2 regions of the Rhizobium sp. YJ-22 genome follow, and region 2 is predicted to be linked to the other one. Evidence: riboswitches for the same ligand, from Rfam matches in the RefSeq annotation. Region 2 holds a riboswitch; the other holds the start of a gene.
What was found. A riboswitch is a leader RNA that binds a small molecule or an ion and turns the genes downstream of it on or off. The one in region 2 is predicted to bind cobalamin.

Region 1 (5,357 bases), on a different contig from region 2:
CACTTCTGCCGCTGCTGTTTCTGAGCCTCTTGCGCCGGAGTAGCCTGATCAGGGAGTAATCCGGTCGGACGACGAGGGTGCACCGCATGGCGCGGTCGGAAAAGAAGCCGGAAAAGTCAAGCTCAGGCGGCGGCGGGACAGTTTCCGGAAGAACTCAATTGTCGAAGAAGCGGTTCGGTTGTTGACTGACCGGCGGTCATATTCCAGTTTGCCGCATGCACCCATTGGACGCGGCCGCTTTTCGCTTGCACGACAATGCGAGAGCCGCCGGCTATCGACTGTCAAGGGCAGGAAAAGGATCGGCCATGGCAGATGCGCGCGTGGAAACTTCCGGCAGGACACATGGCAATCGAGCTCACTGTGAGCTTATGATGATGGCGGGATGGCAGGATCGTGTTCGAACTTTGGTGCTCTTGAGCGTGAGCATACGAGCCGAGGCCGATCTTTGCCGCGATGGCCCGCAGCTATGATTTCTGCCTCAGCAACGTGGTCACCACGAACAGGGCGCCGATCGAACTGGTCACCACGCCGACCGGCAGTTCCTGGGGCGGCAGCAGGGTCCGCGCGATCAGGTCGCTGCCGAGCAGAAGCGCTGCGCCGAAGAGTGCGCAGGTGAGCGCGAGACGGCCGTGCAGCGGGCCGGCGAGGGGCCGGGCGACATGCGGGATCATGAGGCCGATGAAACCGATGACGCCGGCGATGGAAACGAGGAGCGCCGTCGAAAAGCTGGCGACGAGGAAGGTCGCGGTGCGCAGGCGCACGACCGGGACGCCGAGGCTTTCCGCCGTTTCCTCGCCGCCGAGCAGCGCGTCGAGCTGGCGGTGGCGGACGAGCGCGTAGCAGAGCACCAGGGCCGCGCCCGCGATGCCGATGCCGATATTGCGCCAGCTTGCCAGCCCCAGCCCGCCCATCGTCCAGAACAGAACGGAATGGGCGGCGCGCTGATCGCCGGAAAAAACGAGGTAATTGGTGAGCGCCGTGAAGAGAAAGGAGACGGCAAGGCCCGCGAGGATCAGCCGCTCCGGCCCGTAGCCGTGGGTGCGGCGGATGAGGATCAGCACGACGGCGGTCGCGCACATGCCGCCGACGAAGGCGGCGAGCGGCAGGGTGAAGATGCCGATGCGGTCGCCGATCCGCGTGATGACCGCGACCGCGCCCGCCGCCGCCCCGGCCGAGAGACCGAAGAGGAAGGGATCGGCGAGATCGTTGCGGGTGACGGTCTGGAGCAGGAGACCGATGACGCCGAGCCCGGCGCCGACCGCGATGGCGAGGATCGCCCGCGGCAGGCGCAGGTCGACGACGATCCGGTCGATCGGCCCGGCAGAGCCGGGCGCGAGCCCCAGCGCCCGGGCGAGCGATGCGATGACATCGGCAAACGGGATGACGGTCGACCCATAGACGACGGAGGCCGAAGCCAGCGCCGCGACGGCGAGAAGAGCCGCCGCGACGCCGATGCCGAAACGAACAGGCACGATCAGAAGGCTTCCGGGTGGAGCGCCCTGGCGATCTTGTCGATCGCCGTGATATTGTCGGGGCCTGGCGTCAGCTCTTCATAGCGCAGCGCCACGAAGCGCTCGTTCTTCACGGCGTCCGTCTCCTTCATGGCGGGGTGCGCCTTCAGGAAATCGAGAAGCTTTGCATAGCCGCCGCCGTCCTGATAGTCGAGCAGGACGAGGAACTGGGGATTGCGGGCGGCGACGGTCTCCCAGTCCGTATTGCCCCAGCTCGTCTCCATGTCGTCCATGATGTTCTTGCCGCCGGCCGCCGTGATCATCGCCGTGGTGATGGCGTATTTGCCTGCGGTGAACGGCTTGTCGTCCCCGGAATCGTAGAGGAAGACGCGGGTGCCGCTCCTGTCGCCCACCTTCTTCTCGATATCGGCGAGCTGCGCCTTCCAGCCTTCGACAAGCGCCTTCGCCTCGGCCTCCTTGCCGAAGATCTTGCCGAGCTTTTCCGTGTCGCCGTAGAGCAGGTCCATCGAGGCCGCCGGACGGTCCTTTTGCAGGTGGACGCAGCTTTCGGTGAGGACCAGCGTCTTGATGCCGTGCGGGGCGAGCGTGTCGGGCGTCACCTCGCCGCCGGGCTTCATGCCGTAATACCAGCCCGCGAAGAAGAAGTCGGGATCGGCGGCGACGAGGTTTTCCATCGTCGGATATTTGGGTGCAAGCTCGGGGATCGAGCCCTGCTCCTTCTTGAAGGCGTCGTCGGTCTTGTACCAGCCGGTGATGCCGGTGACGCCGACGATCGAGGGCTGGAGGCCGAGGGCGAAGGCCATCTTGGCCATGTTGATATCGTGGATCACCGCCCGCTTCGGCGCGGCGTCGAAGGTCAGCGGCGTGCCGCAACTGTCGACCGTGACGGGAAAGGCCAAGGCGGCGGAGGCCGCCAGCGACAGAAGGGAAGCGAGGATCAGGCGTTTCATGGAGAGGCTCCGGTGCTGCGGGTGAAGGGGATATCGAAGACGGTAAGCTGGCGGTCCTCATGCGGGTGGGGCAGGCGCAGGAGGTCGATGCCGAAGACGTCGCGCACGACATGCCGGTCGAGCGTTTCCTCCGCCGGCCCGCAGGCGACGAGCGTGCCCTGCCTCAGCACGGCGATCCGCGTGGCGAAGCCGGGGACGAGATGAAGGTCGTGCAGGACCGCGACGATGGTGAGGCCGAGATCGGCCACCAGCGCGAGAAGCGCGCCGCGGGCGCGGGGATCGAGATGGTTGGTCGGTTCGTCGAGGAAGAGGATGCGGGGTTCCTGGGCAAGCGCCCGGGCGATCTGCGCCCGCTGACGCTCGCCACCCGAAAGCGAACCCATCTCCCGCCCGGCGAGGGATTGCAGCTCCGTCCGCTCGAGCGCGTCCAGGATGATCGCGGCGTCCGCCGCGCCCGGCCGGCGCGCCATGTGGGGAATGCGGCCGAGCGCCACGTAGTCACGCACGCAGATGCGCCGGTCCGGCTGGTCCGTCTGGCCGACCATGGCGACGAAGCGTGCGCGCTCGACGGGCCGCATCGCCGCCAGCGACGCGCCGAAGAGATGCACCGTGCCGGCGGTCGGTTGCAGCGTGCCGGCCAGCAGGCGCAGCAGCGTGGTCTTTCCGGCGCCGTTCGGCCCGATGATGGCAAGGCGGTCGCCCGGTTCGGCGTCGAGCGAGACATGATCGAGAAGCCGGTCGCCGGAGCGGGTCTCATAGACGAGCCCCTGGCCGGAAAGGATGCCGCGGCTCATCGGGCGAGTCCCCCGATATGCGGGATGTGGGCAAGCGTCTTGCCGCGCAGGCCGGCTGGCCGTTGACCCTCGTTGCACCAGCCGTCCGCAAGGTCGCGGTACTGGCGGCCGAAGGCGAGCAGGGCCTCCAAATCTCGGGCCGGGTCGATGTCGCCGAAGAGGAACGACGCCTTGGCGGGGGCCGTGAAGGCGACGGCGAGCGGCCGCCCGCAACCCGCAAGGCAGGCCACGGCGTCGACGCGAAAACCGCCGGCGGCCGTATGGTGCGCAAGACGGGCGACAAGGTCGGGCGCAGCGGCGCCCGCGTGGCAGCGGCTGCAGACGACAATGGCATAGGCGGGCGTTTCGGTCATGTCATCCTTCGGCGAGCGGGCACTGGTGAAGGATGATCGGCCATCGCGCAAAGAGGCGCGAAGGCGTCACAACGCTTCCCGGTACACCCCGTCCGGTTGCTGTGGCGAATGACGGCAGGTCTCCTGGCTCACGGGTCGAAGGGCTTGCCGGCCTTCCCGGTCCGTGGACCAGTGGCATGGATGACAAGCCCTCACCGCTTACAGTTGCGGGGGCAGCCACGGTTTCGGCCCCGTTCGGGTCATCCTCACCGTGTTCCCTATTAATCCCTCCGGCTTTGCCTCGGGAACCGTCCGCCCCAGATAGGAGCCGATCCGACAGGCTGTCAAGCACGAGCCGTGCGTTCAGTGACGATCCCGCACCCTGCTCCACCGCCGATCAGTCCGATTGTACCGGCATTCAGGCTGCCTTTCTGTCCCAGCTTGCGAACGGGTCGGGCAGATTGCGCCAGAGATCCGGTCTGAACGTCTGGGCGTCCAGCAGGCAGGCGTCCAGTTCGGCCCGGATTTCCCTCTCGTCCATCGGATCGGCGCCGATGAACACGATCTCCTGCCGCCGATCACCCCAGACCGGATCGAGATAGGGTTTCATCATGTTCAGGAAGGCGGGATCGCGGGGCCATTGCTCCTTCGGCACGGAGGACCACCACAGGCCCATCTTGCCGGTGCGCACGAAAGCACCGGCCTGGCTGATCTCCCCGACATGGTGCGGCCGTGTCGCCAGCCAGAAGAAGCCCTTTGCGCGCACCACGCCCGGCCAGGGCCGGTCGATGAATGTCTGGAAACGCACCGGGTCGAAGGGGCGCTTCGCACGATAGACAAAGGACCGGATGCCGTATTCCTCGGTTTCGGGCACATGGTCCTTGAAGCCATGCAACTCCTTGAACCAGAGGGGATGCTGTTCGGCCTTGTCGAAATCGAAGCGGCCGGTGCCGAGCACATCCTTTAGATCGACTTTCCCGAAATCGACCTCGATGAGCCTGGCATCGGGATTGAGGGAGGCGATGATCTTGCGCGCGGCGTCCCGCTGTTCAGGCGTCGCCACGCCGATCTTGTTCAGCACCACGACATCGGCGAACTCGATCTGCTCGACCAGAAGATCGACGAGGGTCCGTTCGTCGCCGTCTCCCGCCGTCTCGCCGCGATCGGCAAGGAAGTCCGTCGAGCTGTAGTCCCTGAGAAGATTGGCGGCGTCGACCACGGTGACCATGGTGTCGAGCTTGGCGACGTCGGAGAGGCTGCGGCCGTTCTCATCCCGGAAATCGAAGGTCGCGGCGACGGGAAGCGGCTCGGCGATGCCGGTCGATTCGATCAGCAGATAGTCGAAGCGGTCCTGCTCGGCGAGCGCGCGCACCTCCGTCAGCAGGTCGTCGCGCAATGTGCAACAGATGCAGCCGTTCGTCATTTCGACGAGTTGCTCCTGCGTTCGAGAGAGGTTGGCGCCGCCGTCGCGGACGAGCGCGGCATCGATGTTGACCTCGCTCATGTCGTTGACGATGAGCGCAACCCGCATGCCCTCGCGATTGGCAAGGATATGGTTGAGCAGCGTGGTCTTGCCGGCTCCGAGAAAGCCGGAGAGGACCGTGACGGGAAGTTTCTTGGCCATTCGATACCTTTCTTAATGATATAACGTAACAGAATCCATGTAGAGAGAGCCTTGCTTCGGCGGGATAGCAGTTAACGGCAGTCAGCGCACAGGCCGTGGACCTCGATCGCGCTCGCCCTGATCTTGAAGCCGCTGCTGCGTGCGTGCTGTATCAGCGCGCTCTCGACTTTCTCGTCGTGGAACTC
Region 2 (5,357 bases):
GAGCATGAGCAGCAACAGAGGCGTCGTCTACATGCGCCCCGGCAAGGTCGAGGTTCGCGACATCGACGATCCGAAGCTGGAGGCGCCGGATGGCCGCCGCATCGAGCACGGCGTCATTCTCAAGGTGATTTCCACCAATATCTGCGGTTCCGACCAGCATATGGTACGCGGCCGCACCACCGCGATGCCAGGCCTGGTGCTTGGCCACGAAATCACCGGCGAGGTCATCGAGAAGGGCATCGACGTCGAGATGCTGGAGATCGGCGACATCGTCTCGGTGCCGTTCAACGTCGCCTGCGGGCGCTGCCGCTGCTGCAAGTCGCAGGATACCGGCGTCTGCCTGACCGTGAACCCGTCGCGCGCCGGCGGCGCCTATGGTTATGTCGACATGGGTGGCTGGATCGGCGGGCAGGCGCGCTACGTCACCATTCCCTATGCCGATTTCAACCTCTTGAAATTCCCCGATCGCGACAAGGCCATGGCCAAGATCCGCGATCTCACCATGCTCTCCGACATCCTGCCGACCGGCTTCCACGGCGCGGTCAAGGCCGGAGTCGGGGTTGGTTCGACCGTCTATGTCGCCGGCGCCGGGCCGGTCGGTCTGGCGGCGGCCGCCTCCGCGCGCATCCTCGGCGCCGCCGTGGTGATGATCGGCGATTTCAACACGGATCGCCTCGCCCATGCCGCGAATGTCGGCTTCGAGCCGATCGATCTGTCGAAGAGCGACCGGCTGGGCGACATGATCGCCGAGGTCGTCGGCACCAACGAGGTCGACAGCGCCATCGACGCGGTCGGCTTCGAGGCGCGCGGCCATGCCGGCGGCGAGCAGCCGGCCATCGTGCTCAACCAGATGATGGAGATCACCCGGGCCGCCGGCTCGATCGGCATCCCCGGTCTCTACGTCACCGAGGATCCGGGCGCCGTCGACGATGCGGCCAGGCATGGCAGCCTGTCGCTGCGCTTCGGTCTCGGCTGGGCGAAGGCGCAATCCTTCCATACCGGCCAGACGCCGGTTCTGAAATACAACCGGCAGCTCATGCAGGCGATCCTCCATGACCGCCTGCCGATCGCCGACATCGTCAATGCCAGGATCATTTCGCTGGAGGATGCGGCGCAGGGTTATGAAAGCTTCGACCAGGGTGCTGCGACCAAGTTCGTCCTCGACCCGCATGGCGACCTGCTGAAGGCCGCCTGATCCTGTCTTGCAAGCGCCGGCCGCAAGACGCTTGCGGCCGGCGGCACATTGCGGCGGGAGGTTGTGCGTCATGCTTGACCTCACCGCCGATTGTCAAATAGTCTTGAGATACGGAACAGGTTCCGTCGATATGACGGATGAAAAGGGAATGCGGTGAGGTCTCTCCAGCAGGGACCGATGCCGCGACTGCCCCCGCAACTGTAACCGCAGAGCTTGCCCCATGATGCCACTGCGCCCGGCGCGGGAAGGCGGGGAGAGCGATAACGCGGAAGTCAGGAGACCTGCCTGTCCCGGTCACCCATGCCAGGATACGGGGTGTGTCCGGGCGCGGCCGTCCGTAGCGGTGACATTGTCGAAATGTTGCCGGGTCGCGTGACGGCGGGGGGAAGCGTCGCTTTCCGTTTTCCGATACGCGCCCGCGGTGGGAAGCCGTGCAGGATTCGTCCTGCCGTGAGGGAAAGATGAAGACGCTCGTGGCGGGAACCTTCCCGCTTGCAATCGCATTGCGCCGGCCGGGTTTCGCCCGGAAACGGCCGGAGGCCGACCAGCCGGCCACGCCCGACATCATCATCGCCGCCAACTGGCGGCTCTCCTTGGAACGGATCATGCGCGCCGGCGCGCCTGGAGCAACTGCGGATGCGCTGCGCCGAAGGCAGTCATGTGCTGCCGGCGATCGACGGCGTCGCGGCAAACTCGATTTTGGCGCTGGCGGCGGGCCGGCGGCATCCGGCGTGTCCAGGTCTTGCTCGGGCCGCAAGGCACCTTTCAATACCCATTCCCTGATCGGCGAGGCCAGGATGATCGTGCCGCCGGCCGGGCAGGGCGCGCGCGCGAAGCGTAAGGAGAAGAAGCCATGAGCGAGTTTCGTGAAATCCTGAGGGATTACCTCGCGGACGAGAGGGCGAGTTGGAGCCTCGGCTCGTTCGGGGCAATCGCCGAGTTCCATCAGGACCGGAACGAGGCGCTGGAGGTCGATTCGCCCGGCCTGTTCGAGCGCGCCAGCGCGCGCGGCGCCATCCGTCTTCATGCGGCGGCGATCGAGCGTATCGTGCCGGTGGCCTATGAGACGCTCAGCCCGAAGCCGCATCGCTGGAGCCACGCCATCGCGCTTTGCCTGCCGGAAAGGGATGCCGCGCGCGAGGCGCGCAGCGTGCTGACCGAACTGGGCCCCGATGCCGACGCCATCCGCGCCGTTGACCGCAAGGCCATCCTCTTCGACATGGGCCTCGGCCTGCCGCAATGCGATTTCTGCATCCGCACCCGGGATGAAGACCTTCTCGCGATCCTGCGCGCCAATCTCGGCCGCAGCCTGTTCGATCCGGCCAATTCCGCCGCCGGCGCCATCCTCAAGGCGCATCCGCACCGGGTCGCGCTGACCCAGGTCGGCCGCGTCGAGGTGTTCCAGATGATCGGCGGACCGGACACCGGCGGCGTCTCCCCGCCCGGCCCGCATACGCATCTGCTGCCGCAACTGTTGAAATCCGGCCGCACCCATTCCGCCAACACACCGATCCCGGAAGGCCTGTTGCCGCTCGGCTACCTGCATCCGGCCAATCCGGTGATGGATGGCATGGGCGCCGATACCGCCTTCGACATCGACGACCACGCCCGGTTCCAGGCGCTGTTCGACCGCTATGCCCGCGCCGATCTGCCCGCGCTGCGCAGGGCGGTGCTGGAGGCGCTGGCAAGCGAAGCCGATCCGGCCGGGTTCGCCCTGCCCGCCGACCGCTTCGCCCGCGCGACCCTGCGCCTGACCTTGCGTCAGCAGCATCGCCTCGCCGAACGCTTCGGCAGCCGCATCTATGCCGGCCTCGTCGCCCGTTGGCGCGACGCCTTCGACAGGGCGTCCGACACCGCCGCCGCCGAGGACGACAACCCCGGTCATTGATTGCTGTCCTAATTCGCCTCCTGCGCTTCAGGGTCCGTCGAACGGTCCCGCCTGACCGACCTCACGCCCGGCGGTGCTTGGGAGTGACGCCATAGGCCTTCTTGAAAGCGGTGGTGAAGCTCGAGGGATTGCGGTAGCCGGCGAGGTAGGCCGCCTGGGCGATAGGAATGCCATCGCGCTCAAGTGCGGCGCGGGCGGTTTCCAGTCGTTCGCGGCGGATGAAATCGGAGATGGGGATGCCGAAGCTTTCCTTGAAATGGCGCTGGATCGAGGAGGTGCCGATGCCGACGGCCTCGGCGATGCGGTCGAGCGTCAGTTCCTCGCAGACATGGGCGAGGATATAGTCGCGCACCTTCTCGCTCTGGCGGCGGCTGAGCGCGCTCGGGTGATGGGCGGTTTCCTGTTCCGAGCCGACGAGCGCCGAGCAGGCCTGGCAGAGAATGTCGAAGGCAAGGGAATTGCGGTGCAGGGTCAGGAGTTCCCCGGCCATCGAGGTCGGCGGGTTGAGGATCTGCTCGGCGATCTGGATGAGATGCCGGCTCGGCCAGAAGCGGAATTCGGCGAGATGCGCGCAGAAGAAGGCGCGCAGTTTCGGCATGCTGGTCGGCTGCGAATGGATGAGCCGCTCGATCCAGGGCAGGGGCGCCGAGATCATCACCTTGCGCAGCGGCGTCTGGCTTTCGTTGACGAAGCGCAGCTTGCAGCCGCGCGCGATGTTGAGCATGAAGACGATCGGTTCCGCAGTCTCGGCATCGCCGGCATCGATGCGGAAGTGCACGTCGTCCATGATGAAATGCTGCTGGCCCTGCAACAGCACCATGACGATGCATTTCGGCCAGACGTCATAGAGATCCTCGTCGGGCGTGCAGGTCGGCGGGCCTTCCATGGCGCCGACGAACAGGTGCTGGGGAATTTCCGGTTTCGTCATCACGTTCAAGGTTCGCTCCCTGGGCCTCGCCCGACGGAAGCCGGCGATGCCTGCGCGTAGTTTTTTGCCGTTTACGCGAAAGTCTTTCCCGTCGACAGCCCGGACAGGCTAATCATATAGTTGATCGCGTCAATCAAGTTTTAATTGCCGGCGCTTATGCCGGCCTTTCTGGCATGTGGGTTGGAAAATGTGGGGCATCTTTTCGCCGTCGATCGGACGGTGCCGTATCGTATTGCTGGCGGCGGCGAGCCTTGTCGCGCTGAATGCGGCGGAGGCGCAGCAGCGCAACGGGGCTGGCGACGGCACCGAACTGGAGGCCATCGTCGTCAAGAACGGCGGCACCGAGAAAGGCAACGGCCCGGTCGACGGTTATGTCGCCAGACAAAGCATGGCCGGCACGAAAACCGATACGCCGGTGGCGCGCACGCCGCAAAGCGTATCGGTGGTCTCCAGGCAGCAGATCAAGGACCAGCACGCGCAATCGGTCGCCGAGGCGCTGCGCTACACGCCGGGCGTCTTCACCGAATATCGCGGCACATCCAACCTGCGCGACGAGCTGTTCGTGCGCGGTTTCTATTACGTGCCGAAATATCTCGACGGCCTCTTCCTCGGCGGCGATCTCTCCTATGCGAAGATCGATCCCTATCTGCTGGAGCGCGTCGAACTGCTGTCGGGGCCGGCTTCGGTGCTCTACGGACAGGCCAATCCCGGCGGTATCGTCAACATGGTCAGCAAGCGGCCGACCGATGCGCCGCTGCGCGAGGCGGAGCTGTCGGTCGGCAGCGACCGCTCCGTCTCGGCCGGCTTCGACATCAGCGACCGCGTCAACGACACCGTCGGTTACCGCGTCGCGATCACCGGGTCGCGCCGCGATCTTCAGGAGGATTTCGCCAGGCAGCAATCCTTCGCCATCGCCCCGTCGATTGCCTGGTCGCCGGATGAGGGCACTTCGCTGACGGTGCTCGGTGGCTATCAGAACGAGCCGCATGCCGGTTATCGCAACTTTCTCGATGCGGCCGGAACGGTCGATCCGATCCCCGGCTTCGGTTATGTGCCGCGCGACTTCTTCGTGTCCGATCCAGATTACGAGCGCTCGCAACGCAAGCAGGCTTGGATCGGTTATGAATTCAAGCATGAATTCAACGACAGCCTGACGTTCCGCCAGAATGCCCGTTACCACCATGTCGACTGGCTGCATCACACGCTGGTCTATGGCAGCGCCGGCGCCGACCCGGCCTCTGGGGCCAACACGCTGATCAGCCGTTCGGCAAGCGGCGGCACGGATGCCTGGAACCAGTTCACTATCGACAACCAGCTCGAAGGCAAGTTCTCGACCGGCGCGGCCG

Region 1: another riboswitch for cobalamin. It lies ahead of P7F60_RS16695 (DUF1636 domain-containing protein); the one in region 2 lies ahead of P7F60_RS23880 (hypothetical protein).

Annotation. Positions count from the first base shown of each region.
Region 1 covers NZ_JARRIR010000007.1:7,570-12,926, forward strand. Annotated here, with positions in the region: partial or broken gene P7F60_RS16675 (ABC transporter permease subunit) at 1-59, shown strand, start outside; gene P7F60_RS16680 (iron ABC transporter permease) at 465-1,472, opposite strand; gene P7F60_RS16685 (ABC transporter substrate-binding protein) at 1,475-2,422, opposite strand; gene P7F60_RS16690 (ABC transporter ATP-binding protein) at 2,419-3,216, opposite strand; gene P7F60_RS16695 (DUF1636 domain-containing protein) at 3,213-3,569, opposite strand; cobalamin riboswitch at 3,665-3,876, opposite strand; gene zigA (zinc metallochaperone GTPase ZigA) at 3,967-5,172, opposite strand; gene P7F60_RS16705 (Fur family transcriptional regulator) at 5,244-5,357, opposite strand, start outside.
Region 2 covers NZ_JARRIR010000012.1:63,563-68,919, reverse strand. Annotated here, with positions in the region: gene fdhA (formaldehyde dehydrogenase, glutathione-independent) at 5-1,195, shown strand; cobalamin riboswitch at 1,296-1,499, shown strand; gene P7F60_RS23880 (hypothetical protein) at 1,657-2,052, shown strand; gene P7F60_RS23875 (hypothetical protein) at 2,049-3,083, shown strand; gene P7F60_RS23870 (AraC family transcriptional regulator) at 3,145-4,011, opposite strand; gene P7F60_RS23865 (TonB-dependent siderophore receptor) at 4,199-5,357, shown strand, end outside.